One region of the Arthrobacter sp. 754 genome, then DNA from elsewhere that is predicted to be linked to it. Evidence: riboswitches for the same ligand, from Rfam matches in the RefSeq annotation. Region 1 holds a riboswitch; each other region holds the start of a gene.
What was found. Region 1 has a riboswitch for cyclic di-AMP ahead of ABIA70_RS05900 (M23 family metallopeptidase). Riboswitches for the same ligand answer to the same signal wherever they lie in the genome.
Positions count from the first base shown of each region.

Region 2: linked by a shared signal. The riboswitch ahead of ABIA70_RS12435 (aggregation-promoting factor C-terminal-like domain-containing protein) and the one ahead of ABIA70_RS05900 (M23 family metallopeptidase) in region 1 are both predicted to bind cyclic di-AMP.
Region 3: linked by a shared signal. The riboswitch ahead of ABIA70_RS00375 (C40 family peptidase) and the one ahead of ABIA70_RS05900 (M23 family metallopeptidase) in region 1 are both predicted to bind cyclic di-AMP.
Region 4: linked by a shared signal. The riboswitch ahead of ABIA70_RS17735 (glycoside hydrolase family 16 protein) and the one ahead of ABIA70_RS05900 (M23 family metallopeptidase) in region 1 are both predicted to bind cyclic di-AMP.

Region 1 is NZ_JBEPSC010000002.1:73,232-80,247, forward strand. It holds gene ABIA70_RS05885 (DUF3027 domain-containing protein) at 1-133, shown strand, start outside; gene serC (phosphoserine transaminase) at 197-1,327, opposite strand; gene ABIA70_RS05895 (iron-dependent transcriptional repressor DtxR) at 1,612-2,307, shown strand; cyclic di-AMP (ydaO/yuaA leader) riboswitch at 2,502-2,721, shown strand; gene ABIA70_RS05900 (M23 family metallopeptidase) at 2,725-3,549, shown strand; cyclic di-AMP (ydaO/yuaA leader) riboswitch at 3,694-3,859, shown strand; gene ABIA70_RS05905 (C40 family peptidase) at 3,930-4,610, shown strand; gene ABIA70_RS05910 (NlpC/P60 family protein) at 4,797-5,579, shown strand; gene ABIA70_RS05915 (HNH endonuclease) at 5,827-6,327, shown strand; gene mobA (molybdenum cofactor guanylyltransferase) at 6,381-7,016, shown strand, end outside.
Region 2 is NZ_JBEPSC010000004.1:73,280-80,295, reverse strand. It holds gene ABIA70_RS12445 (HAD-IA family hydrolase) at 1-619, shown strand, start outside; gene ABIA70_RS12440 (YdeI/OmpD-associated family protein) at 600-1,043, opposite strand; gene ABIA70_RS12435 (aggregation-promoting factor C-terminal-like domain-containing protein) at 1,096-1,896, opposite strand; cyclic di-AMP (ydaO/yuaA leader) riboswitch at 1,902-2,061, opposite strand; gene ABIA70_RS12430 (HAMP domain-containing sensor histidine kinase) at 2,153-3,685, opposite strand; gene ABIA70_RS12425 (response regulator transcription factor) at 3,693-4,433, opposite strand; gene ABIA70_RS12420 (winged helix-turn-helix domain-containing protein) at 5,088-5,954, shown strand; gene ABIA70_RS12415 (SixA phosphatase family protein) at 6,118-6,645, shown strand; gene ABIA70_RS12410 (EamA family transporter) at 6,696-7,016, shown strand, end outside.
Region 3 is NZ_JBEPSC010000001.1:71,409-78,424, forward strand. It holds gene ABIA70_RS00350 (glucose 1-dehydrogenase) at 1-412, shown strand, start outside; gene ABIA70_RS00355 (DUF1810 domain-containing protein) at 495-935, opposite strand; gene ABIA70_RS00360 (DNA alkylation repair protein) at 951-1,523, opposite strand; gene ABIA70_RS00365 (TraR/DksA family transcriptional regulator) at 1,527-1,889, opposite strand; gene ABIA70_RS00370 (aggregation-promoting factor C-terminal-like domain-containing protein) at 1,945-3,240, opposite strand; cyclic di-AMP (ydaO/yuaA leader) riboswitch at 3,491-3,679, shown strand; gene ABIA70_RS00375 (C40 family peptidase) at 3,683-4,516, shown strand; gene ABIA70_RS00380 (protein adenylyltransferase SelO) at 4,589-6,052, opposite strand; gene ABIA70_RS00385 (dienelactone hydrolase family protein) at 6,319-7,016, opposite strand, start outside.
Region 4 is NZ_JBEPSC010000006.1:217,665-224,680, reverse strand. It holds gene ABIA70_RS17745 (DegT/DnrJ/EryC1/StrS family aminotransferase) at 1-1,098, shown strand, start outside; gene ABIA70_RS17740 (NeuD/PglB/VioB family sugar acetyltransferase) at 1,095-1,730, shown strand; cyclic di-AMP (ydaO/yuaA leader) riboswitch at 1,862-2,033, shown strand; gene ABIA70_RS17735 (glycoside hydrolase family 16 protein) at 2,037-3,110, shown strand; gene ABIA70_RS17730 (glycosyltransferase) at 3,234-4,397, shown strand; gene ABIA70_RS17725 (lipopolysaccharide biosynthesis protein) at 4,394-5,893, shown strand; gene ABIA70_RS17720 (aminoglycoside phosphotransferase family protein) at 5,925-6,818, opposite strand; gene ABIA70_RS17715 (hypothetical protein) at 6,938-7,016, opposite strand, start outside.

The DNA of each region.
Region 1 (7,016 bases):
AGCGGAGGAGAGCGAGTCTCCCGCTGTGGAGGCTGACCACACCCCCGCCGCTGACCCGGACGAAGAAGCCGGGGATGACGAGCCGGAGAACGAAGAGCCGGATAGCCACGACCCCGCCGGTGAGGCTGACTAAGCAGACAGACGGCGCCGACCGGGAACATAACCCGGGCGACGCCGTCGGAAACTGGCGCCTACGCTACTTGCGGAGTTCGCCCACCACGAAGTCGATGCTGGCCAGCAGCGCGGAAACGTCATCGGGTTCGATGGCAACGAACGTGGCAATCCGGAGCTGGTTGCGGCCCAGCTTGCGGTAGGGCTCTGTGTCCACCACACCGTTCGCGCGCAGCACCTTGGCGATCGCTGCGGCATCGATGGAATCGTCAAAGTCGATGGTGGCGATGACGTTGGAGCGTTCCTCGGCCTTGGCCACAAAGGGCGTGGCGAAGTCCGACGCTTCGGCCCAGCTGTAGATCCGGCCGGCCGAGTCAGCGGTGCGCGCCGCTGCGAAGTCCAGGCCGCCGTTGGCGTTCAGCCACTGCACCTGCGAGTCGAGGGTCACCAGCGTGGACAAGGACGGTGTGTTGTAGGTCTGGTTCAGCCGTGAGTTGTCGATGGCCGTCTGCAGGTCCAGGAAGTCCGGGATCCAGCGGTCCGTGGCCTTGATCCTGGCTGCACGTTCCAGGGCAGCGGGGGAGAACAGGCCCAGCCACAGGCCGCCGTCGGAAGCGAAGTTCTTCTGCGGCGCGAAGTAGTACACATCGGCCTCTGCAACGTCTACATCCAGGCCACCGGCGGCAGAGGTGGCGTCAACGAGGACCAGCGAGCCGGCGTCGGCGCCTTCGACGCGTTTGACCGGAGCCGCCACACCCGTGGAGGTCTCGTTCTGCGGCCAAGCGTAGACATCCACGCCGGCTTCAGCCTGTGCTGCCGGGCGGGTTCCGGGGTCGGACTTGATGATGGAGGAGGCCTCCAGGAAAGGGGCCTTGTTGGTGGCGGAGGCGAACTTGGAGCCGAACTCGCCGAAGGACAGGTGCTGGGCCTTCTTCTCCACCAGGCCGAAGCTGGCAATGTCCCAGAAAGCGGTGGAGCCACCGACGCCCAGGACGACCTCATAGCCCTCGGGAGCCCGGAAGAAGCGGCTCAGCCCCTCGCGGACTGACCCCACGAGGTTCTTGACCGGCGGCTGGCGGTGTGAGGTGCCCAGGATGGTCTTCGATGCCGCCGACAGCGCTTCGATCTGTTCTGGCCTGACCTTGGAGGGGCCTGCGCCGAACCGTCCGTCCTTGGGCAGAAGGTCGGCAGGAATAGTGATGCTGGTTTCGCTCACAGTGGCTCCAAATTTCGGCGTTGACATGACTCATGTCCGAAGGACGGTGGGTGGCCGGCAGTGAGTGCACCGAGGGCCACCTATATTCTGCCTGAACCGGCTAATTGGCGCCGAACCGGCACTGTCATAGTCCAGTCAATGAGACAGGAAGGCGGTGCCGCACGATGCCCCGGAATTATCCGGACAAATTCAAAATAGGCTAAGCTTTTCACCGGACCTCGCCGCTGCGCCGGACGCGATACGGTGGGACAACGCAAGGTACTGCGCTCGAGGAGCTGAGCTGGATGACGGATCTGATTGATACCACGGAGATGTATCTTCGGACCATTTTGGAGCTTGAGGAAGAGAACATCGTTGCTCTTCGCGCCCGCATTGCCGAACGGCTGCGCCACTCGGGGCCCACGGTGTCCCAGACCATCGGCCGGATGGAACGTGACGGGCTGGTGGTGGTCTCGGGGGACCGTCACCTGGAGCTGACGGAGACCGGGCGCAAGCGGGCCACCGAAGTCATGCGCAAGCACCGCCTCGCAGAACGCCTGCTCGCCGATGTGATCGGCCTCGACTGGGCCTACGTCCACGATGAAGCGTGCCGGTGGGAGCATGTGATGAGTGAGCGGGTTGAACGCCGCATCTATGAACTGCTGAACCACCCCACGCAGTCGCCTTACGGCAACCCCATCCCGGGGCTGGCCGCCCTGGGCGGAGCGCCGGCCTCACTTCTTGACGACGGTGTGATTAATCTCCTTGAAGCAATGCAGGGCTACGGCCCGGATTCAAACGTGTTGGTGAGCCGCCTTGCGGAGCCCATCCAGGTGGAACCGGAACTGCTGATCCAGTTGGATGAAGGCGGGATCCGGCCCGGGGCCTCGGTCACGCTGGAGCGCGTAGGGGACTACATTTCCGTGCGCGTGCCCGGTATCGAGGGGGCGCTTGAGCTGCCCCCTGAAGTCGCCGCGCACGTCTTCGTTTCGGTCGGCTGACCGCTCCGGCTTTGGGGCTCCGGCTTCCCGGCGCCGGCAAACGGGCAAGCCGTGCAGGCCTCTGCGTGCCCTCATAGCGCAGTGAGCGCCGTTCTGCAAAGATAACGGAATTGTTACTGTCCAACTTAATCATTTATAGTTCTTACGGAACGTCGATACAAAAGCGTTACCTGATCCGGAGCCGAGCTCTGCCAGCGGATCAGGTGCACGAGTCACTAACTGGCAGAGGCGGGGGAACCACAACCGGCAGTTGCAAGACTGCCTTGGGGTGAAGTCCGTCAGCAGCAAGCCTCTTCCAATGAAGCATCCTCACGGGATATTTCTGCGCCAAAGTGCTTGTCACGGCGGACCGGGTCTTTGATCTCTCTGACCCGAATCCGACAGCTAACTTCGCAGGCTATCCAGAGAGGAACATTTTTGACCACGGAATACTCCAGGGGCCGCCGTCGCGCTGCGGGCCCCGCTTCGGCGCCGCGTACGGCCGAAGTTTTTACCGCCGCCAGGCCGCGCGACTCGCAGCGCGAAGCGCGCCGCCGCCGTGGACCGTTCCGGCAAATTACGGAATTCGCCGCGGCCAGCGGCATCGGCCAAAAGGCCGGCATCGCCCTTGCCGCGACAGGACTGGTTCTCACCGTGACCGTCCCGGCCACCAGCCCGGTCATGGCCCAGCAGGAGCCGGGGCAGCAGGCGTCAGCTGTTTCCGCAGCTCCGCAGCCCGAAATCTCTGCCGCGGCCGGTGCCCAGATTGATTTCAGCCGCTCCTCGGTGGTCACGAAGGGCGATCCCGACGGCAAGCTGAAGCAGCTGCTGAGCGCCCAGTCCGCCGGATCCATCACCCGCGCAGCCTCAGCGGGAAGCCTGGGTGCGCCCCTGGCCCAGCTGAGCACGGCCTCACCGTTCGGCTTCCGCGTCAGCCCCATCACCGGCGGTTCCGGCGACTTCCACCGGGGCCAGGACTTCGTTGCCCAGTGCGGAACTGCTGTCCTGGCCGCCGCCAGCGGCACTGTGACTTTCGTGGGCTGGCACCAGTACGGCGGCGGCAACCGCGTCGTAGTGGATCACGGCAACGGCCTTGAAACCACGTACAACCACCTCTCGTCCGCCAGTGTCACCATGGGCCAGACGGTCAGCCGCGGCGACGTCGTGGCCCTCAGTGGCACCACCGGCGCCTCCACCGGCTGCCACCTCCACTTCGAGGTCCAGGTCAACGGCGAAGTCGTCGACCCCACCGGCTGGCTCTGACTCAAATGATGGCCAACTATCAGATTCAGGCGACATGCCGTGACCTGAATGTGACATTGATTGAGAACTCCTGTACCGTCTAAAGCGCGCCAGCTTTTCCGAAGCTGACGTTCTTGAGTGGATTGCCTAGCTCTGCCACCGCTCAAGGTCCGTTCGCATGAATTCGTCTGGCAGGGGCGGGGGAACCAATTTTGGCCTTTGATTCTGAAGGCCTTGGGGTTAAGTCGCAAAGCTTCCCAGGAAGCAGCGCGGCCGGGTGCACTCCCATCCGAATCCGACAGCTCACCTCGCAGGCATTGGGAGAGGCTACCTTCGTGTCTTCACGCCATAATTCTGCGCGTCACCGCGCGCAAACGGTTCGCACCAACCCCTTGGGCTCAGTGTCCAAGGCTGTCAGTGCCAATGCCGGGACCGTAGGTCGCCAGGCTGCTGTCATCGCAGCCGCGTCAGGTCTGATCCTGACCATGGGACTTCCGGCCAACGCTGCGGATTCATCCGCCGGCGTGTCCGCATCCACCGAGTCCGGATCAGCGCAGGCTGCACTGGCCGTCACCGCCGCTCCCACAGCCACTGTTTCCTTCGAGCGCCCGGTGGTCAAGACCACCGCGGCACCGAAGATTGAAAGAGTCCGTGCGCTGTCAACCGCCACCGAAACGGCTGCCGCTGCGCCGGGTGCTGAGGCAACGGAGAAGGCTGCGGGCAAGCTCGCTGGCGCCGTTTCCTCTGCGGCCGCATCCGGTCTGGCTGCCATTGCCTACACCGGCATCGGCCACCCCTACGTCTGGGGCGGCACCACTCCCAGTGGCTGGGACTGCTCCGGCTTCACTCAGTGGGTCTACGCCCAGGCCGGCATCAGCATTCCCCGGGTGAACGCCTGGACGGCTATGAAGCCCACCTCCACACCGGTCCCCGGTGACCTGGTGATGCAGAACGGCGGCGCTCACGTTGGCATCTACGTCGGCAACGGCATGATGATCAGCGCGCTGAACCCCTCACAGGGCACGCTGCTTCACTCAGCGGCCTCCACGGGCACCTCCTCCTTCTTCACCATGGGCGGATAACCAACCACCGCCCCCGGTTCCTGCCGGGCAGCAGTTCCTGCAGCTTCACGCTGCAGGAACTGTGCCCGCTGAGCCTGTTCGCTAAGTCCCCGTTCGGGACGTGCCGGCGTACCCCCAAGATGCCGGCGCGTCCAAAGCCCCTGGCCTGCCCACGCGGTCCTGAGGAAATCGAAAGAGAGAAAATTAATGACTACTCGTGCAACTGCTGCACGGCACCGCGCCGAGGTCACCACCAAGACCAACTCGCTGGCTGTCATTGCCAAGGCTGTCGGCGACAACGCCGGCGGCATGGGCCGTCAGGCAGCGGTTATCGCTGCTGCTTCCGGCCTGGTCCTGACCAGCGGTATCGCAGCCAACGCTGCTGACACCAACGTCCAGCATGAAGGGGTCTCGGCTTCCAACCTTGAGGTTGAAGTTTCCGCCCCCGCTGTCATTTCGGCTGAGTCGACCATCGCCATTTCCTACGAAAAGCCTGCAGTCACCACAACGCCGGCTCCCGTGGTTGAGGCACCTGAGCCGGAAGCCGAGGTGCAGGCAGCTCCGGTTGCGGCCCCGGCTGCCGCTCCGGCCCCGGCTCGCGCCGCTGCTGTGAAGGTGACCACCGCTGCAGCCCCGGCCGCCCCGGCGCCGGTTGCCGCCAGCGGCAAGGGTGCGGCGATCCTCTCCGCTGCCTACGCCCAGCTGGGTGTCATGCAGGACTGCACCATGCTGGTGACCAACTCGCTGGCAGCCGTGGGAATCAACTTCCACGACTGGCCCGCCGGCTACCTGGGCCTGGGCCGCACCGTGAGTGCCGCCGAAGCACAGCCGGGCGACCTCATCTACTACGCCGACGGCGGCGCGGGCGTTGCCCACATTGCTGTCTACGCCGGCAACGGCCAGGCAGTGCATGGCGGCTACAACGGCAACCAGACCGTTGTCTTCAGCGCCAACGTTGGCTCAGGACCGGTTTTCATCCGTGTTTCCTAGCAGCTGATTCAGCTTCACAGGACCCCTGCCACCTGGCGGGGGTCCTTTGCTGTTTTCGGGCCCCCGGACAGCGGTCCAGGGATGTGGCTGAGGGGCCGGGACCCGACACGGCAGTGTGCCTGCGGGCGACGATTAGTTGATCCAGGGTTTCTTTGTTTACTCTTGTGGTGTCGATCCATAGCCCGGATATGCCGGGGGCAGCCGGCCCTCGTGCCCCTGACGGGTGCGGCCACAAAGAGGTAAGTGCATGCGCACTCTCGTTCTGAATGCTGGATATGAACCGCTGGCGGTGATCACCTTCCGCCGGGCGCTGGTTCTTGTGCTCACGGGCAAGGCGAGTGTTGTTGCGGAAGGCGAAGACCCCGTGGTGGGGCCGCAGGAGATTCTGGGCCGCCCGTCCGTGATTCTCCTCAACCGCTACATCCGCCCGAGATACAACCACAGCACTGCCGTGAGCCGCCGCGGGGTACTGCGGCGGGACGGCCACCGGTGCGCCTATTGCGGCAAGGCAGCCCACACCATCGACCATGTCCAGCCCAAGTCACGTGGCGGTGCGGACTCCTGGGAAAACCTCGTGGCTGCGTGCCTCCGGTGCAACAACACCAAAGGAGACCACACCCCCTCGGAAATGGGGTGGAAGCTGAGGTTCGTCCCCGAGCCGCCGCACGGCACCATCTGGCAGATCAAGGAACTCGAAAAGCCCACGCCCGCCTGGGACCCCTTCCTGCTGCCCGAACGGGCTGCCTGAGCGCGGCTTCCGATGGGCTGCCGTGGAGTCAGCAGCACGGTTAGGCTGGAGCTGTGGATCCTGACCCCGTGGACTTTGATGCCGTCATCCTTGCCGGAGGCCGTTCTTCGCGGCTGGGAGGCGTGCCCAAGCAGAGTCTGACGTACGACGGCGACTCCCTCCTCCGCCGTTCGGCCGCCGCTGCCGGGGGCGCCCGGGCCGCCGTCGTGGTTGGTCCGGACACCGGGACAGTCCCTGCCGGCTTGCTCAGCTGCCGTGAGGAGCCGCCCTTCGGCGGTCCTGCGGCCGCCATCGGTGCCGGGCTCGCGGGGCTGGCCGCCGTGGGCGGCAAACGTCCCCCCTTCACTCTGGTCCTGGCATGCGACATGCCCAAGGTGGGGCTGGCGGTGGCCGCGCTCAAGGATGCGCTGGCCGCCACGGGACAGGCCCCACGGCCGGACGGGGTGGTTGCTGTCTCCGAGGACGGCCGGCGCCAGCCTCTGGTCGCGTTTTATAGCACGACTGCGCTACAACGTGCCGTGGCAGAGCGTAAAGCGGCCGGAGGCCTGACCAACGTCTCAGTCACCGCACTCCTTGCTAGTCTGGACGTGCAGCTTGTTGCTGTCCCGGCGGGCTCCACAGCTGACGTGGACACCTGGGACGATGCCGCCGCACTTGGAGTGGCCGGTGAGGAAGCCCTGGATGGTTCG
Region 2 (7,016 bases), on a different contig from region 1:
GGACGGCACCCTGGTGGACTCGACGGCCGTCGTGGAGGAGGTATGGGGCGAGCTGGCCGACCGGTACGGGATGGACATCGACGAAATCCTTCGGACCTCGCACGGCGTACAGGCCGTCGACACCGTGCGCCGGTTCGCTCCCGCGGGGGCGGATGTCGCAGCACTCACCACCGAGCTCGGTGCCATGGAGCGGGTGCGGACGGCCGGGGTCATCGCCATCCCTGGCGCGGCAAGGCTGCTCGCGAGCCTTCCGGCCGACCTCGTGGCGCTGGTGACTTCGGCGGACCGGGTCCTGGCGGGCATCCGGATGGAAGCCGCCGGCCTGGCGATGCCGGAAACGTCCGTGACGGCAGAGCTTGCGTCCCGGGGCAAGCCGCACCCCGAGGGCTACCTGACGGCGGCCCGCCTGCTTGGTGTGGAACCCTTTGACGCCGTGGTCTTTGAGGATGCGCCGGCCGGAATCGCTGCCGGTGTGGCCGCAGGCATCAGGACTGTGGCGGTGGGGCCCAGGACGGGCGCGCTGCCGCCAGGGGTGCTGCACATCCCGGACTACGCAGCGGTTTCTGCCTCGGTGACGTCAGATGCGCAGGGGCAAAGGATTATTTCTTTCCGGCTTTGAGGTCGGCAACCACCTTGGCGATCCGCCGGGACCGGGTCTCCTCCGTTTTGGCATCTGCAAGTGGCTCCACGTAGCGCCGCTGGCTGCTGTAACTGAGGGTGGCATAGAACGCCTGGGCATCAGGATCGGCGGCCATGGCTGCCGCGAGGTCATCCGGAACCTCGACAATGCGCGGCTGGGTGTCCAGTTCGACGTCCACCTCGACGGTGTCGCCGGCGGAGACCCCGGTGAATTCGCGGTTGTGCTCGCTGACCCCGATCAGGTTCTGGCCGCCCATCACGGCTATGCTGCTGCGGTAGCTCTTACCGTTGATGGTCACGACGACGGGTGGCCGCTTGCCTGCGCCCAGCCCGGCGACCACCTCCGCCGGGACCTCGATACCGGTCTTGTTGCCGCTGCCAAGTATGGTGGTGGTGAATTTCATGGCCCCAGTATGCCCCGGACGGCTCAAAGCCAACAGGGACGGAGGCTTGTGCTCAGTACCAGTTGTGCGAGAGGTGGAAATTCAGCGCACCACACGGCGACTGGTAGCGCTCCTTGACGTAGTTCAGGCCCCAGTTGATCTGAGTGCGGTAGTTCGTCAGGTAGTCAGCTCCGGCGCTCGCCATCTTCTCAGCAGGCAATGACTGGACGATGCCGTACGCGCCGCTGCTGGCATTGGTGGCTGTGGTGGTCCAATCGGATTCCTTCGTCCAGAGCGTCGTCAGGCATTGCATCTGGTCAGCGGCCCAACCGTATGACGCCAGCTGCCCGGCAGCATACGCCTGGGCGCCGGCCGGGTCATTGACTGCCACTGCCGGTGCCGGTGCCGGTGCGGGGGCGGGTTCGGGCGCCGGGGCTGGCGCAGGCTCGGGCGCCGGTGCGGGGGCCGGGGCTACGGGAGGCGCCGGCTCGGCAGCCTGCGGGGCAACGCTGATCCCTGCCGGCGCGGCTTCCGGAGCGGATTTCGCCCGGACTTCGGCCGTTCCGAAGCTGAGGTTGGAGCCCGCCTCGGCGGAGGCTTCGGCAGTTGGCTGGGTCTCGCCGGCCGACAGCAGTGAGCTGGACTCGGACGCCTGGCCTGCAGCACCCACACCGATGAGGAGCGCACACGCTGCGGTGAATACGGCTGCACGCCGGCCGATGGACGGAAGCTTGGCCAGCCGTGCGGTGGGGTTGGGCGTGGACCCGGAGGTCGCTGTTGCCGGGGCCGCTGACTCCGCTTCGGAAGATTTCCGGCGGCCGTGCGGTTTGGGTGTCCCGTTCTCCGGGCGCGTTTGTACCTTGAATTCAGACATGATGGATCGCCTCTCACACCTGCGGAGTTAGCTGTCGGGTTCGGATGAGGGCATCCGGCCACACGGAAAGTTCACGTGCTGGCTTAACCCCAAGGGCACTCTTGGGCCCGGGACCGTGGGTCCCCCGCCTCTGCCTCTGAACGCGGAATCCGGGGAGCGGCAGAGCTTGGCGTCATCCGGATATGCAGCCCAAAGGAACTGCACCCAATCGACGGTACAGGAGTCACACCCTTAAGTCACATTTTGGTAACAGAGATCACGACGCCGGTGTGTCCGCTTGTGTATTCGGGGCACTGGAGGGGAAGCGAAGTCTAAAGGCCGTGTGGCCGGGGCCGGATGTCACCGTGACAGTGCCGCCGTGCGCCTCGACGATGGACTGCACTATGGACAGGCCCAGGCCACTGGTGCCCTCGGATGCGGCGGCTCCGGAAGGGTGCGCCGTGCCCGCCCGCGAAGCGTCTGCGCGGGCGAACCGCGAAAAAGCCTTGTCCACGAATTCGGCGGGCATGCCGCCGCCGTCGTCCGTTACTGTCACCTCGGCGCTGCCGTCAGCCGCCCTGCTGACCCCGGTCACCACGGTGGTTCCCGGCGGAGTGTGCTTGCGGGCGTTGGAGAGCAGGTTCACCAGGACCTGGCGCAGTTGCGATGCGTCACCGGTGACAGCGATCGGCTCGTCCGGCAGTTCGAGGCGCCAGGTGTGGCCTGGGGCGATAACTTTTTCGTCACTGACCGTCTCGATCACCAGCTGGGTGAGGTCCACCTCGCTGAGTTTGAGCGGCTGGCCCTCGTCGAGCCGGGCAAGCAGGAGCAGGTCCTCCACCAGGGTGGTCATGCGCTCCGACTGGCTCTGCACCCGCGCCAAGGACTTCCGGCCGTCAGGCGTGAAGTTCTCGGTCATCCGCATCAGTTCCGTATAGCCTCGGATGGCTGTCAGCGGAGTCCGGAGTTCGTGCGAGGCGTCGGCCACGAACTGGCGTACTTTGGTTTCGCTCTTCTGCCTCGCCTCCAGTGCATTGGCCACGTTGTCCAGCATCAGATTGAGGGCGTGGCCCACGCTGCCCACTTCGGTTCCGGGGTTGGAGTTCGACGGCGGAACGCGCACCGCTAGTGCCACCTCGCCCGCATCCAGGGGTAGCCGCGAGACCCGGGTGGCAACCTCTGAAAGCTGCTCCAGCGGCTTCATGGTGCGCCGGATGAGCACTGTCCCGGCAAGCCCGATCAGTGCCAAGCCGCCGAGGGAAACGAAGGTGAACGTCCACACCAGGGAGGCGAGGGTGCTCTCCTTGCCGGCGAGTGGAAGCCCCGTTACCAGGACGTCGCCGAAGCCGGTTTCCACGGCCACGATCCGGTAGTCCCCGTTGGAGAGTGAGCGGTCCACCGGGTTGCCGTTCCGCGCCAAGGCGAGCAGGGTCTGCTTGTCCTCAGAGCTGAGCGCAGAGCGCGTGGTGTCCGAGTCCAGGTAGCCGCCGCTGTTGATCTGTCCGTTCACGATGCGGGCGTTGAGGGTTCCCACACTCTGGCCGCGGGCGTCCAGCGGGTCCCTGCCGTTGAATCCTCCGCCCGAGGGAGGCCGGCCGGGATCGTTCGAACGGTTCGCGGCCTGGCTCAGCTGGTCATCGAGCTGCCGCGTCAGGAAGGAATCCATGGATGCGTAGCTGAACAGGCCGACGGCCCCGCAGATGGCCACCAGCAGCGCCATGGCGAGCAGGACAAGGCGGGTACGCAGATGCCAGGTGGCGGGCTTCAGCCAGCTCCGGCGGTGTGGCTGGGTGGCCAGTGATGAGGACATGAAAGGGCTACTCCGCCGGTTTGATGACGTAACCGGCGCCCCGCACGGTGTGGATCATGGGCGGGTGCACGGAATCGACTTTCTTGCGCAGGTAGGAAATGTAGAGTTCGACGATGTTGGCCTGGCCGCCGAAATCGTAATTCCAGACGCGGTCAAGGATCTGGGCCTTGCTGATCACACGTTTGGGGTTCTCCATCAGGTAACGGAGCAGCTCGAACTGGGTGGCAGTGAGCTGGACGTCATCGCCGGCGCGGGTGACCTCGCGGGTGTCGATGTTGAGGACCAGATCGCCCACCACGAGTTCAGCGGTATCCATGGCGGCAACGCCGGACCGCTGGACCAGGCGGTGCAGCCGCAGCAGGACCTCCTCCATGCTGAACGGCTTGGTGACGTAATCGTCCCCGCCGGCCGCCAGGCCCACAATCCGGTCCTGGACGGCGTCTTTAGCGGTCAGGAACAGCGCAGGAACCTCCGGGGCGAAGGCCCGTATCCGGCCGAGCAGCTCCACGCCGTCGAACCCGGGCAGCATCACATCAAGTACCAGGACGTCCGGGCGGAACTCCTTGGCCAGCTTGACGGCCTCCGGGCCGTCAGCGGCCACGGCAACAGACCATCCGGCCATGCGAAGCCCCATGCTCATGAGCTCTGAGAGGCTGGGCTCGTCGTCAACCACCAGGGCCCTGATGGGGGAGCCGTCCGGGTGGGTCAACTGCGGAAGGTTGTTGGTCATGGAGTGCGAAGTGGCCATGGGACAACTCTCCGATCTTCTGGTTAGCGCGCGCTATGGGCTTCCTGTGTGCACGCTGTGAATCCCAGCCTAGTCAGCTGGACGGGGTGAGGGCGCAGGATTCCCGGCCGCGCTGAAGGGGCGCTGCGGGGCGGGGGGAGCCCGCAGCTACAACGCTGTTCCGGGCCCTCAGGGCTGGACACGCGGCCCAAACAGCGGCCCAATTTCGGTAAAGGATTCACGGATGAATTTAAAATCCGAAGGATCCATTTCACCCGAAGCATCTTCGAAAGACGGGCGCAATAGGGCGTCCGATGCGAAAGCCAACCGGCAATTCGCCGCCGATCCAGAATCGTGATCTACACCACAAAGAGCCACTTTGTCTCACAATGCGGAACTAAAGGCCCTTTGTTACTTGCAAGTTTTCATTGTTACGTTGCACACTTCAATTGTGAACAAGAACTCAACAGCACCTGCAGCCGCAGAATATTGGCCCAGCACACCAGCTGCCGCCGACATGCGCTGTTGTCGAATGCACGCCTGACCTTCAGACCCCACGAAGTTCTTAGGCATTCGCCCCCCCAGCCCAGCGTAGGGCGCCCTCCCCACCTCTTCATTGCGGGGAACCCAGCATTCGAGCCGCGATGACGGCCATTCACATTGAGGTAAGCAAACATGACCGTTGCATCCGGATACGTCCACATCTCCGTCCGTAACGCAGGCAAGGCCGGCCAGGCTTCAGGCCTCCGCCAAGGTTTCGGCGCCCGCCCGGCATTCGCCCCCGCGGCCCCCGGCACCAGTTTCCCCGCCCCCGGCTATACGCCCCAGGGCTACAACCCCAACTCCTACGGCCAGCTCCGCGCTGTCCAGCCCGCCGAGGCGGCGCCGCTGACGGCTCCGACGCCGGTCGTGGCCGGTCCCAACGCCGTACGGCCCGTTGCCAACGAGAACCTGGCCCGCGGCTTTGTCCTGTACATGGGCATCGACGAAGAAACCGCCGCGGCCGCCGGAACCTCCATCGCCAAGCTTGCCCAGGAAATCCGCGCCTACGCACAGTCGCTCGTGACCGGCGCCGAAAGCTATGCTGCCGTGGCCGTGGCCCCGGCCGGCACACCCGGTTCCGCGCTCGACGTCGTGCGTTCCACGTTCGGTGACCCCACCGTGAATGCCCAGAAGCGCACCGAGACCGCGCGGCTGCAGCAGCCCCAGGACCCGCGTCCCTCCGGTGTCCTGATCGACCTGGCCCGACGCGAAGTCCACCTGGACGGCGAGTCCCTCAACCTGACCTTCAAGGAATTCGAACTCCTGAACTACCTCGTGGAAAACGGCACCCGCACCGTGGGCCGCGACGAACTGCTCGAGGGCCTGTGGCGCAACGCCGAGGAAGTCCCCAACGAGCGCACCATCGACGTCCACATCCGCCGTCTCCGCTCCAAGCTGGGCCGCCTCGCCAACACCGTCCGCACCGTCCGCGGCCAGGGCTACCGCTTCTACGAGCACCCCGAAGTTGTTGTCTGGGCCGCTCCGGAATACTCGATCTAGTCCTTACGCGACGCGCAACAGCGGCTTTCCGCCGTGCCTTAGACACCTCCTTCGTTCCTCAGTCGGCGATGCGGCACTACGCGGAAAGTCGCTTTTGCGCGTTCGGGACCAGCGAGCAGGTGCCTCCGCGGCTATGGTGATGCGGCGGCGTTAGGCTTGGGGGATGAGCGAGCATCACATCAAGCGACTGGTGATCATGCGCCACTCCAAAGCCGACTGGCCCGGCGGGGTTGCTGATCATGAACGGCCGTTGGAGGAGCGCGGGCACCGGGAGGCGCCCCTTGCCGGGAAGTGGCTGCTCAAGCACAACATCGTTCCGGACTTCATCCTGTGCTCCAGCGCCCTCCGCACCCGCCAGACGTGCACCTGGGTGTGCTCGGAGCTGGGGGATAAGGCTCCGACGCCGAAACTGGAAGACGGTCTGTACGCCGCCTCCGCGCTGCGCATGCTCACAGTGGTCAACCATGTGCCGGACACCGTCACCACCCTGATGCTCATTTCACACATGCCAGGAGTCCAGGACCTCGCCATGCACCTTGCCTCACGGGACTCGAACCACGACGCCTATATGGATGCCGCGACCCGCTTTCCCACCAGCGCCCTCACAGTGCTGGAAACGGAGAAGTCCTGGGCCGAGCTGGACGGCCAGGATGCCCGGCTGACCAAGTTCAAGGTGCCACGGGCGCACTGACCCCGCGGGCAGGGGGACCCCGGCCGCCACCGTCTGCAATAGTTGGACGGGTGAACCTCCGCCACTCCTTCCTTGCCCTGCTGGTCGCCGTTCTCTGGGGCCTGAACTTCGTGGCAATCGACCTGGGCCTGCACGCGGGCGACCGTGAGGTTCCGCCCCTTCTGTTCGTGGCAATGCGGTTCGTCCTTGTGGTCTTCCCCCTGATTTTCTTCATCAGGAAGCCCGACGTCAGCTGGAAGGCGATCATCGGCGTCGGACTCTTTATGAGTGCAGGCCAGTTCGGTCTCCTCTACGTGGCCATGGCGCTGGGCATGCCCGCTGGCATCGCCTCCCTGGTTCTGCAGGCACAGGTTCTGCTGACGGTCCTGCTG
Region 3 (7,016 bases), on a different contig from region 1:
GACCAATCTCTACGCGATGTTCTGGCTCACCAAAGCGGCGCTTCCGCACCTGCCGGCCGGATCGACCATCATCAACACCACGTCCATCCAGGCGTGCAACCCCTCTCCCACACTGGTGGACTACGCCACCACCAAGGCGGGCATCAACAACTTCACGAAAGGTCTGGCCCGGCAGCTGGCGCCCAAAGGCATCCGCGTCAATGCTGTGGCCCCCGGTCCCATTTGGACGCCGCTGCAGGTCAGCAGCGGCCAGCCGAAGGAAGATCTGCCGGGCTTCGGGCAGTCAACTCCCCTGGGCCGCGCAGGCCAGCCCGCCGAGCTCGCCCCGGCCTACGTGTTCCTTGCCTCCGCCGAGTCCAGTTACGTGGTTGGCGAAACGCTGAACGTGAACGGCGGCACGCCCTCGCCCTAGATGCGGCAGGGCGACAAAAGACCGACGGCGGCGGCGTGCTCCAGCAGAGGGGTGCACCGCTGCCGTTGTTTACCGGCCCGTCTCAGCCACGGTCACCGGCGAGCAGCGCATCGGTGGCGGGATCAGGCTCGCCGTCGAAAAACTGCGCCAGCACTGTCTTGAAGACAGTCTCACCGGGAGCCGCGCGCAGGAACAAAGTCATGGAGGAGTGCAGCTTCCTGGCATCGATCCCGCCTAGGATCTCCGTGGCCGGCCGGCCGGCGTGGGTGGCCATGGCTGCCGCGCACTCCAGGAGCCGCGGCCCCAGGACTTCGTGCTTCAAATAGGCCTGCGCTTCCGGAAGCGAGGTGATGGCGTACCTGACGGACGTCGGGCTGGTGCCAAGCCCGGCGAACTGGGGAAAGATGAACCACATCCAGTGGCCCGTCTTCCGGCCCAGCTGCAGTTCCGACAGCGCCTGGCCGTAGGTCCCGGACTCATCCTGGGCTTCAACAAAGCGTTCCAGGTTGTAGGGCTCACTCATATGTGTCTCCTTCTTTCAAGCGGTTCTGGCTGATCGGTTCGGGTTCCCCCCAGCGGTCCCGGCAGTATTCCCATCACTGTTCCCGGACGTCAGTGAAGCGGCGTGGCGGACCCACTCGTCCGGGTCCTGATGCCACCGGCCAATGACCGTTTCGGCCCGCTGCCGGTCCTTTCCCTCCAATGCGGCCAACAGCGGCATCACGACGTCTGCAATGAGCGGGGCCACCAGTTCGGCTGCGCGGGCAGTGCGGATGAAACCCTCGACCCGCGTCAGATCAGTATGCCGCAGCAGGCCGGCCTGCGACTGCAGGAGAACCACCGCCGCCAGCCGACGCTCAAACACCGGCCGCCGGCCAGGGCCTGGCTGACCCCAAAGAAGCGAGGCAAGGGCCGTCACTTCGTCGTGGTCAAGGTCCTTGAACTTCCGGCCCGCATCCCGGACCGTCCCGCGGATGGCTCCCACCGAAGCCCCGTAGGACGACAGCGCCCCGCCGACTCTCGTTTCGACGTCGTCGGCCCGGTACCACGAACCCTCGTTCTGCAGCGTGGCATCGATAAAGGCGGCGGCATCATGCACCTTCCCGTTCACGGCTTACCGTCCCTGGCGCCCGGCCGCGGCGTGGTTGATGCAGAACGGCGTCCAGGGCCGGGCCTCAAGGCGACCCTCGGCGATGGGCTGGCCGCAGACCGCGCACAACCCATACTTCCCGTCCGTGATCCGTTGAAGCGCGGCTTCAACAGCGGCGAGTCCGGAGGTGCTTTGGTTCAGCAGGGCGGATGCCTGGGACAGTTCGAAAGCAATGGTGGCACCCTCGGGATCGTGTTCGTCGTCCACATTGGAATCCTGGCGGGCGGCAGCGGCCGAGGAAATGTCCGCACGAAGCGCCGGCAGCAGCGCAAGCTTCCGTGCGCGCTCCTCCTCCAGAAGGAGCCGGAAACGTTCAAAGTCAGCCATGGGGAAAGCCTAGCCCGGACATACCCCGACTGCCGGCACTGTGAGTCCGGACAGGTCAGTACCAGTTATTGGCAACCGAGTGGCTCCAGGCACCGCACGGCGACCGGTACCTGTCCGCGATATAGGCCAAGCCCCATTCCACCTGCGTCCTGTAGCTGGTGAGCCAGTCGCTCCCGGCAGAGCTGTACTTTCCCGGGGGCAGCGCCTGGGCTATGCCGTAAGCGCCCGAGTACGGATTGGTGGCCGTGGTCAGCCAGTTCGATTCCTTGGTCCACAGCTGCGCCAGGCACGTGAACTGGTCCTGGCCCCACCCGAAGGCTGACAGCCGCCCGGATGCATAGCTCTTCGCCCCCGCCGGGTCATTGACTGCACCGCCCGGCACGGACGGTGCGACGACGACCGGAGGCGGGGCCGGCGTCGGGCCCGGCGCGGGTGCCGGTGCCGCCGGCGGCGGTGCGGCAGGTGCCACGGGCGGCGGTGCGGCGGGTGCCACGGGCGGCGGTGCGGCAGGTGCCACGGGCTGAGGGTTCACCGGTTTCTGCGCGGCTGCGAGGGCCGCTGCCTTCGCAGCCGCCTCTTCCTGACGGCGTGCCTGCTCTGCCGCCGCGGCGCGCTTCGCGGCCTGGGCCGTTTCGTAGGCGGCCTGGGCCGCCTGACCCTGCCGGAATTCCCCTTCCACCGCGGCGGTGGTGCCTTTGAGGGATGCAAGCTGCGCAGTGAGCTCCCCGCTGTGCTCCTGCTGCTCAGTGAGCTGCCGGGACATGGCCTGCTGAGCCGCCTGGGCCGCTCCGAGCTTGCTTTTCGCTTCCCCGGAGAGCCGCTCACGCTCCGCCCGGGCTGCCTTCTCCTGGTCCGCCAGCGCATGGGCCACCCGCTCGGCGGCTGCGGCTTTGGCCACCAGGGCGGCCGTTTTGTCACTGACGATCCTGACGACGTTCAGGCCCTGGATGCTGTTGGTCTGCACGGCATCCAGGGCTACGAAGAAGCCCATGTTGGTGCCGCCGGTCTTGTACGACTGGGCAGCCAACGCTCCGATTTCCCTCCTGTGCTGGTCCAGATCCGCGGTTGCGCGTGCGGTTTGGCCGGCAAGGATGTCCAGCCGGGACGTTGCGTCCTGAAGGGCCGCTTCTGCGACGGCGTACTCGGCGGCAGAGGTAACCGCAGCGCTTCCCAACTCTTCAGCCCGCGCCTGGAGGCCGCTGAGGAGGTCATTGATTTTGGTAACCTCCGCGGCTTTGCCGGCCTCACTTTGCCGGGCGTTCTGAACGTCCTGCCACGAGGGATAGCCGCCGGGGGCCGCGTCGTCGCCGGCGTGTGCCGGCAGCATCGATAACGAGGCGGCAAAGGCCACCGCCAGAGCACCTGCAAAGACAGGCCGCCTCACATTTTGAAAAAAACGGGACATAGTTGGTGAGCCTACCGGGCATATACGCTATTGAGCCCCTGACCTGCTACATCGTTACCGTCCGGTGTTAATGCGGGGGCGAAAGCGAGGCACCGCTACCGCTTACATGCCGTTACCGGAATGTGACATTCCCGGCGAACAGAAGTTATGGTCGTCCGGTGCCCCGACTCAAGTCGGGACATTCCCGTCAGTATGCCGAGCCCTGCCGCTGAACCGGGACCCAGTCGCTTTCAACTGGCAGGGACGGGGGAACCACGTTTCCACGGCTTCGCAGGAAGTCTTGGGGTTAAGTCGTCAACACTCCGTCCCGTGCGGAGGCGTTGCCGGCCGGGTGTCTCCGACCCGAACCCGACAGCTCACCCCGCAGGCATGGGAGAGGCGATCAACCATGTCAAAGAACACTGCTTCCGCACGCCATCGTGCCGTTCCAGCCAGCTCCATTGTGCTGACAGGCCTGTCTTCGACAGCCAAGGCACACGCCCGCACCATCGGCAGGCCGGCTCTGGTCGCTGTAGCCGCATCGGGCATGCTTTTCAGCGCCGGCACTGCAGCACAGGCCGGCGTCCAGGGACCGGACAACTCCGGGACCACCACCGTCCAGGGCCAGGCCAGCGCACCTGTGGCTGCCCCGGCAGCTGCCCCCGCCGCAGCCGTGGGCAACGTCCACACCGTCGTTTCGGGTGACACCCTCGGTGCGATTTCGTCCGCGTACGGCGTCGCCCTCGGTGATGTCCTGACCGCCAACGGGCTGTCGGTAAACTCGATCATCTACCCTGGCAACCAGATCAACATCCCGGGCGCCGGCTACGCAGCTCCGGCTCCGGCTCCCAAGGCGGCTGTGGCCGCTGCCGCGCCGACCAACACCGGGGTCCGGCTGGCCTCCACCTCCGCACCGGCAGCCCCGGCTCCTTCCGGCGCCGCAGGCTCGGCGATCCTGGCGTCCGCCTACTCGCAGCTTGGAATCCAGCAGGACTGCACGGCAATGGTGGAGAAGGCCTTGCGCTCTGTCGGCAAGAGTGTGGGAGACCTGGCGCCCGGCCAGTTCTTCCAGTACGGCAGCGTGGTGGGTGCACCCGCCGCCGGTGACCTCGTTATCACCGCCGGCCACGTAGGCGTCTACGCCGGCAACGGCCAGGTTGTCAGCGGCGGCGTGGACGGCTACAAGACTGAAGTCCACTCCATCAGCTGGCTCACGGGAGCGTCCTTCGTCCGCGTAGCGTGATCCCGGCCGGATCCGACGGCGGCGGGCCGCCTCAAGCAACCCGCCGCCGTCGTCGTCCGCTGTTTCCTGTGCTCAGGTCCCGCAGAACGTCCGGTAGCTCCCGAAGTCATCCGGGGCGGGGCCCGCATAGCGTTCCAGGCCCGGCCGCTCCGTGTAGGGATCGGCCAGCACTTCCGCTAAACGGTTGAACGGTGCCAGGTCGCCGGCCGTAGCGGCGGCCAGGGCCTCCTCAACAAGATGGTTCCTGGGGATGTACACGGGGTTGGCCCGGCCCATCGCCTCCGCGTCGGGCGCCAGAGCCAGCCAGCGTTCGGCCCAGGCGTCGAATGCCGCCGGATCCGCGAAAAGTTCCCGGGCGGTTTCTGTGGCTCCACCGGCAGCCAAGCTGAGGGCCCGGAAGAACGATGTGTAGTCCACTTCCCCGTCCTTCAACAAAGCCAGCAGCTCCTCCGCCAACGTCGCCGCGACATCGTCGTTTGCGTCCGCGCCCAGCCCGAGCTTGGCCTTCATCCCGGCCAGCCACGCGGCGCTGTACTGCGTGCCGAAAGCGCCGAGGGACTCCACGGCGAGCGCAACAGCCTGCTCCTGGTCCTCGTGGAGCAGGGGCAGCAGTGCCTCGGCGAGCCGGGTAAGGTTCCATTCGGCGATCAGCGGCTGGTTGCCGTAGGCGTAGCGTCCGCCCTGGTCGATGGAGCTGTAGACCGCGCCTGGGTTGAAGGCGTCCATGAACGCGCACGGACCGTAGTCGATTGTTTCGCCGGAGATGGTCATGTTGTCCGTGTTCATCACGCCGTGGACGAACCCCACCAGCATCCACCGGGCCACCAGCGAGGCCTGGGCCGCTATCACCGCATCGAAAAACGCCACATATGGCTGCGCGGCCTTGGCCGCTGCCGGATGATGGCGGCTGATCGCATGGTCAGCAAGGCGCCGCAGGAGGCCGGTGTCTCCGTTGATCCTGGCAAACTGGAAGCTCCCCACGCGTAAATGGCTGCTGGCCACCCGGGTGAGCACAGCCCCGGGCAGCATCGATTCGCGGCGGACCGGCCGCCCTGTGCCTACGACGGCGAGGGACCGCGTGGTGGGGATACCCATCGCGTGCATGGACTCGCTGACGAGGTACTCCCGCAGCATCGGACCGACGACGGCGAGGCCGTCGCCGGCGCGGGCAAACGGTGTGCGGCCTGAGCCTTTGAGATGGACGTCGCGGACCTGCCCGTGGGCGTCCGTAACCTCACCGAGGAGCAGGGCCCGTCCGTCCCCCAGAATCGGCGAGTACCCGCCGAACTGGTGTCCGGCGTAAGCCTGGGCAACAGGCGTGGCCCCTTCCGGGATCAGGTTGCCGATCAGCAGGCGTGTCCCTGCGGGAGTCCGCAGATCAGCCGGATTCAGGCCCAGCTCAAAGGCCAACCGCTCATTCAGGACCAGGAGCCGCGGATCCGGGGCCTCCTCCGCCTGCCAGGGAACGGCCAGCTCTTCGAATTCACTGGCGAAGCGGCCCTCGAAGGTGAGCGTGGTTCCGGCTGCGGCTCTCATGTTTCAAGACTACCCGCGGGGCACGCGTCCACTGCCGGAATCCACCGGCCCCGAACCGGTTGCCCGAGCCTAAAATGCCGCAGCTGGCTGCGACGCGAGGACGCCGGCTTTGAACACGGGAGGAGCAGCCTGTTCTTCCTGGGCCATGACCTTCCCCAGCCCCCACGGTCACCTGTATCCAGGGCCACGAGGTCAGGGATGGCCAGGATACCTGCGATTACGGGCATCCGGTCGGCTGAGGTGCAGCTTCAGGTTCAGGCAACCGGTCAGAGGTGCTGCCCGAACCAGGACAACGTGTCGTTCCAGGCAGCGGTAGCCTGCGCCTCGTCGTAACGCGGGCCGGTGTCATTGTGGAAGGCGTGGTCGACGCCGGGATACACGGTGACCTGATGGGTGATGTTGCTGGCTGCCAGGGCATCGCGGAGGGCGGGCATTGCCCCGGTGATCCGCTGGTCGAGTTCAGCGTAGATGCCGAACACCGCCGCCTTGATGGAAGGGACCTTGTTCAGGTCAGGGGCGGGTCCGTAGAACGCAGCAGTGGCTTTCAGGCCGGGCAACTCGGTGGCGGCCTGCCAGGTGATGCCGCCGCCGAAGCAGTATCCGTTCATGGCAATCCTGCCCGGGTCCACAAAGTCCTGGGCCTGGAGGCATTCAAAGGCGGCGGCGAAGTCACCAACGTGGCGTTGGGCTCCGGCACGGGTGAGAGCTCCGGATACGGCGTCGGCGTCAAGGCTTGCCGTGCCTCCCTCCCTGCTCAACAGGTCAACGGCCAACGCGGCGTAACCGGCTTTGGCAAAACGCCGTGCAACGTCCTGGATGTGCGGAGTGAGCCCGCGGTTCTCGTGGCAGACAAGCACCGCGGGACCGGCCTGGCCCGATTCCGGCCGGGCGAGGTAACCGCTGATGTCGGTGCCGCCGGAGGGGAACCGGACGGTCGCCGTCGTGAGCCCTGCAGCACCCTCCG
Region 4 (7,016 bases), on a different contig from region 1:
CGCGCCGTGGCGGAGGTCCTGGCCTCCGGGGTGCTCACGCAGGGGCCGAAGGTGAAGGCGTTCGAGGCGGGGTTCAGCGCCCTGCAGGAGGTGCGCCACGCCGTCGCGACATCCAGCGGAACCTCCGCGCTGCACCTGGCACTGGTGGTGGCCGGCATTGGTCCCGGCGATGACGTGGTGGTTCCATCGCTGGGTTTCATCGCGACCGCCAACGCGGTGACATACGTCGGCGCCCGGCCCGTGTTCTGCGACGTGGATCCTGTCACCGGCACGGTGACTGCGGCGTCGGTCCGGGCGGCACTGACCCTGGACACGCGGGCCGTGATCGTGGTGGACCAGGCCGGCGTTCCGGTTGACCTGGACCCCGTCCGCGAACTGTGCGAGCGCCACGAAATCATTGTGACCGAAGACGCCGGCTGCGCTGTCGGCTCTGCCTACAAGGGCAGGCCTGTGGGCACCGGGGCGGACGTTGCCGTGTGGTCGTTCCACCCGGACAATGTGCTGACCACAGGCGAAGGCGGCATGCTGACAACCCACCGGGCAGACTGGGCGGCACGGGCACGGAGCCTCCGCGGGCATTCTCTGAACGTGCCGGTGGGGGACCGCCGCGGAGCGGGCATGGCCACGCCGGAGGTGTGCGTCGAGGTCGGCTTCGATTACCGGATGACCGATCTGCAGGCTGCCGTCGGCATTGTTCAACTGGGCAGGCTGGGCGAGATCGTGGCCCGCCGTCGGGAGATCGCCACCCGTTACGAGGCAGGCCTTTCCGCCGTGGCCGGGCTGCGGTTGGTTGCCGACCCACCGTACGGGGCGAGTAACTTCCAGTCCTTCTGGCTTGAAGTCCTCCCAGGCTTTGCCACTGACCGGGAAGGGCTCCTGGGCCGCCTCGCCGATGCCGGGATTTCGGCGCGCCGCGGCGCCATGGCTGCACACCGCCAGCCGGCTTACCGGTGGCGTGATACCGGAAACGCCGGGCTGCAGACCACCGAACGGCTGACCGACCGGACCCTGGTTCTTCCGATGTTCCACAGGCTGGACAACGTGGGCCTGAACCGCGTCATAAACAGCATCCGGGCGGCCGCCGGGGTCCACCGGTGAGCGAACTGATCCTGATCTCCGCCAGCGGGCTGGCCCGGGAAGTCCTGACCATGGTCCGCGCCAGCGGGCAGTATGACGTCCTCGGACTGCTCGACGACGACAGGGAAATGGCCGGCGTCACCGTCGACGGCGCGCCTGTGCTGGGGACCATTGACGATGCGCCAAAGTTCACCCATGCGCTGGTACTGGTCTGCCTGGCCTCCGGGAAATCCCGCGAAGCTGTGGTGGAACGGCTGGCTGCCCTGGGCCTCCGCGACGCCCGTTACGCCACCGCCATCGATCCCAGCGTGGAATGCCCTGAGGGCTGCCGGATCGGCCGTGGCAGCATACTGCTGAAGAACGTGACCCTGACAGCGTCCGTCACGCTCGGTGCCCATGTGGTGGCCATGCCGTCCGTGACCTTCACGCACGACGACGACGTGGCGGACTTCGCGACGTTCGCGGCCGGTGTGTCGTTGGGCGGGGGAGTCCGGATCGGCCGGGCGGCCTACCTGGGGCTGAACTGCAGCGTCCGTGAACGGACGTCAGTGGGGTCCTACGCCACGGTGGGCATGGGGGCGGCAGTTTTGAGCAACGTGCCCGACGGCGAAACCTGGGTCGGCGTCCCGGCCCACCCCATCGAAAAGGGATAATCGGCCCCTGGAACGCCGAGCGCAAGGGGACGCTCCGTCGCTGTGATTCCTGTTACCGGATTGTGATTATCAACGTCCGGTACTGTACGGTCGATCAGTGGGCCGCCCCAGCCGGCCCCAATCCCGAATGACGTCTAACTCTGCCGCGTTCGGGGTCCACTAGGTTTCAGGCAGAGGCGGGGGACCCGAGTGTCTCGGGCATGGAAGAAGAATGCCCTCGGGGTGAAGCCGCGCATTCAATGTGCGGCCGGATGACCTCATCCGAACCCGACAGCTAACTCCGCAGGCGTTGAGAGGTAATCACCCATGTCTGCACCCCATGATCAGCCGCGCCCTGACGCGCGCCCTTATTCCGACGAAGCCGCCGCGCCCACGGAGCGACGATCTTTGCTGAAGAAGTCCCTCAACCGGGTCAAGAGCCGGCGCAACATGACGTTGACAGCAGCGTCACTTGTCGCCCTCCTGGGAGTCGTTTCCCTCGGCCAAGGCTCCGGCCACGCACCCGAAAGCGCCGAGTTGAGCCGCGTCGCGGACACGTCCAATAACCAGGCGCCCGGGCAGTTGAAGCGAATTACGGACCCGGCGCCGCTGCCGGCCCCGGACCCGGTGGTAGCGGAGCCGACGGTTGCTCCCGCACCTGCCCCGGCTCCGGCAACGACAACGACGGTTGCGCCCGAACCGGCGCCTGTAGTGGCACCGCTGGCCACAACCGGGACGACCGGCACAGTGCCGGTCGGTGTCCCCGGCGCGTGGACGATGGCTTTTGCCGATGAATTCAACGGCACCGCCCTTGACACCGCCAAATGGTCAAACTGCTGGTTCTCCTCCACCTGCGGCACGATGAACAACGTTAAGACCGACCCTAATAACGTGGCCGTGTCCAATGGCACCCTCGCACTCACGCTCAGCTCATCAACTTCTGGCGCGTTGATTTCCACAAATCCCAAAGGCGGAGCCACAACGGGCTATCAGTTCACCACCGGCTACGTCGAGGCCCGAATCAAGTTCTCGGGAAACGGCACAGACATCTACAACTGGCCGGCATGGTGGTCTTCCGGACAGTCTTGGCCCACGGATAACGAGATTGACATAGCGGAGCCCAAGGGTCCCATGACGTCGAACTACATGAACGGGGCCGGACAGTGGCAGACGTTCAAGCCGGGAGGCTCCTGGGATAACCAATGGCACGTGTTCGGCATGCAGCGAAAGGCGTCGACCACGGACATCTACATGGACGGCGTACTAGTTAAGACATTTAGCAGTGACAATCCGGCGACTCATCCGCATTACCTCATCCTGAACACCGGTTCCGGCCGAGGCCCGGCCGCGTACGGGGCGGCTTCACAGATGACCGTCGACTATGTGCGGGCTTGGCAGTAACCTCCCCTGAGACAGGGGACGACGGCGGTACCCTCCGCCGTCGTCCCCTGTCTTTAACGATGTGTGAACCCGCAGTTTTCGGTGCAGTAACGGCTAAACGGTGGGACGCTCCCGTAAACTCCTATGATGAGGCTTCTGTACGTGACAGAAAGCGTGCCCAACAGGGACCCCATGCTCGGGGATGGCAGTTCCATGATTCCGTTCGAGGTGTTGCGGAATCTTCCCCTGGACGTGGCAGTGACGCTCCTCACCTTCACCGGGCCGGTTGAACTACCGTACGAAATTCGCGCGCGCTGTCACGAAGTACATGTCTTACCTACACGGCGTCGTTCAGCAGCTCTGGTCAGGTCCCTTGCCAGCAGCCATGACGTCGGCGCTCAGGAACGGGCTACACGGCTGGCGTTCCGACGGGCAGAGCAGCTATCGGAAGAGTGCGACGCGGTTTTGCTACACGGGCCTCATGTTCTTTTCCTTGCTTCCCACCTAAAGGGACCTTTAGTCCTCCAAACGGTGGATCCATGGTCGAAGAGGGTTGGCTTAGAGAGTGTGCTGGCCCGCGGATGGAGAGCCGCCTACCGCGCGCGAAGGAGCCGGAGGATCCTCAGCGCAGAGCGTCAGTTGCCCGCAAGGGCCCGGCTCCTGACGGTTGGAGCGCAGGATGCCGCTGAGTGGTCGCGCCTCCTGGCGCGGCCTGTCCGCAGCATCCCAAACGGAGCAGAACCTTTGGCTCATACATTTCAAAAGCAGAGCAGCCGCATAGTCTGCTTCGTTGGCAGCCTGAACTACGGACCAAACATTGCAAGCGCGGACGTCCTTATCAACAAGATTGCCCCCCTCGTTTGGAAGGAGGTTCCCACAGCGAAGTTCGTTGTTGCTGGCCGTCAACCTACAAAGGAGATCCTCTCACTGGCCGGGCCGAGGGTGGACATTCTCGCCAACGTGCCGTCCGTGAGCGCGGTCTTGCAGGCCGCACAGGTGGCAGCTTTTCCGGACGAACATGGAGTCGGAATCCGGAACTCCGTGCGCGAAGCCCTTGCTGCCGGGCTCCCGGTAGTGGCTACTCCAGTTGCCGCCCGGGAGCAGGAACCGCACCCGCTGCTGACGGTGGAAGGGGATATCTTGCTGTTCGCCCGGAACATCGTTCACCATCTGACCTCGGATTCGTCCCCCGTCGACACAAACGCTCAGGAGCGGACATGGGAGGAAGTTGCTGGAGAGTACCTGGATGAACTGCAACAAGCCATCGGTGCTCAACTCGAGTTTCAAGCAGAGGAGCCCTCCCCGTGAGATTCGGCAAGCCCCGGCCGCTAACGGAAGCTCGCACGCCCGCGGATTTGCTCGCCCCCAGCACCCTGGCCAACTTGGGCGCGCGTGGAGCCATGTGGCAGGGCTTTGCTCAGGTAGTGGGCAAGGGCATCGTGCTGCTCACCACCATTGTTTTGGCCCGGCTCCTGTCCCCGGAAGAGTACGGCCTGATTGCACTTGCCCTCGTGGTGATGGCGTACGCAGAGACTTTGGCCGACGCAGGAGTGGCGCAGGCCCTGGTGTATCTGCCGCGTTCAGCCGAGATTGCACGCTCGGCCTTGTTGATTTCGATACTCATGGGCGGCGTGCTCGCCGCAGGGGCGCTGGTCGGAGCACCGCTAATTTCAGAATTCTTCGGCCGCGAGGAAGTGACGTCCCTGGTCCAGGTACTGGCAGTCTCCCTGCTGGCCACTGCCTTGGCCGCCGTCCCGGAATCATTGCTCCGGCGAGAACTGCGCTTTCAACGCCTCACTGCCGCTACCGTGATCCGCGCAGTGGTAACCGGTGCCCTGAGCATGAGCCTCGCCTTCGCCGGATACGGTGCGTGGTCATTGCCAATTGGTACGGCAGCTGGCTCAATAATGTACGCAGTTTCGTGCTGGGTTTTGTTGCCTGAGCACGTGTCTTGGCGTATTTGGCACGTTGATTCGCAATCCTTTAGGGCCAATTTGACCTACGGTTTCCCCGTCGCGGGAAGCAATCTGCTCGCGAGGCTCATCTTTGATATCGATTATCTCATCATCGGGCGGATGCTGGGGGCCCAAGCTCTGGGCTTTTACATCCTGGCGTTCCGACTTCCCGAACTGCTCATTATCAACGTCTTCTTCGTCCTGTCCTCTGTGATGTTTCCCCTTTACGCGCGCGTCCGCAATGAGCCGGTTCGGCTCCAAAATGGCTATCTGAAAAGCGTCCAGATGCAGGCGCTTTACGGGGTAACCGCTGGCGTCGGCCTCGCTGTGGTGGCTCCGGCGCTCGTTCCGGTGCTGTTCGGAGATCAATGGGACGCAGCGGTCCTGCCCTTGGTCTTCCTCGCCCTTTACGCTTCCGCCCGCTCACTTGGTGCCGGGGCCAACGACGTCTACAAGGCGATTGGACGCCCCTCGTTGTCGATTTGGATCTCGATTGTGCGGCTCGCCGTCCTGATACCGGTACTCCTGTTCGCCACTCAGTGGGGAATTGCAGGCGTGGCCGCTGCCCAGTTCGGGGTCACATTGCTGTTTGCGGCGGGCATGCAAACAGTAGCGGCGAAAGTGATAGGCGTCAGGGGCGGCCAGTTGATGCGTGCAGTGCTTCCGGGACTGGTATGCGGGGCCATTGTCACTTTGGTGGGCCTCGGTGTACGTACCCTGCCTCTGGGAAACGAACTTCTAACCGTCAGCGCGGTTGTGGCTGCGTGCGTAGCCGCCGTCTTCGCGGCACTCCGGCTCGGATTCCCATCTCTCTATCGCGAACTTCTGGCGCTGGCCTTCCGCAGGTAAAGCAGTACGGGCGCGGGAACCGCCATCGCCGTCAGCACTGTCCGGCTGTCTCGATGGCATGGCGCCACAGCCAAAAGTCGCGGTCGGCAAGAACTGCCTCCCGGACAAGATGGCGCTGTTGGCCGGACGATCGCTCACCCGCCAACCGTTCGCCCAAGGTGGCCGCGGAACGTGCCCACGTCGCGACTATGAGTGAGGAAAGCAGCCCGGGGTCTACGTCCCTGGCCTCCAGGTGCTTCCGTAGTGGCCCGCGCGCCCAGCCTCCAGGAGAAAATGCGTCGGTGAAGGCCGCGACCTGTTCAGTCCGGGAAAAGGCTCTCCGTACAGACTCGTTCAAGTACTGAAGGTAGAAGACAAGGTCGTGTCCGGGAAGTCCATCGGAGGATGAACGCTCCCAATCGACAACCTGCAACGTGCCACCCGGTCGCACAAGGATGTTTGGATGGCTGAGGTCAGCATGTTCGAACACAGCCGGCAATTCTGCTGTACGGAGCACCTCCAACCGTTCATGCGTCCGCTCCACCAGGGATACAACCTCGGAATGTCCTGTCACGAGCTCGGAAAGTTCACTCAGGGGCTGGCTTAACTTCCGGGTGTACCAATCCCCATTAGTGGAGGCCCGTTCAGTACTTGGCAGTCCCGCAACGAACTCAACGCCCGACCTCACGGCACCGGGAAGGTTTAGTGTTACCAAAGCCGGGTCCAACGGGCGACCAGTCATGGCTGTTTCCACGAGCACGCAATGGTTCCCGATGTCGAAGACACCCACGATCGCCGGCGTTGCCTCTGCCCTGTCCGGACTCATTGCCCACAGCTGTTGGAGCATAGCGGCTTCACGCCGCACACCTCCGTTGTCCCCGGGCTGCCGGGGTACCTTGACAACCAGCCGCGGCCGCTGGGCATTCTTGGGCGTGATGAGAGCCACAAGGTGCCGAGATGTAGCGAACTGGGGAGTGAGGATCACCGTGGTCCACTCCCGCCCAACCCCGTACTGGTCGAGTCCGAGCTCCTCGTAGCGCGCCCTTAGGACCGCGTCAATAAAGTTCAATGTTCTCCCACCGGCATACACGTATGACCGCGCTGGCCTGTAACCACGCCCTCAGGTATTGCGGCGGCGAACAAC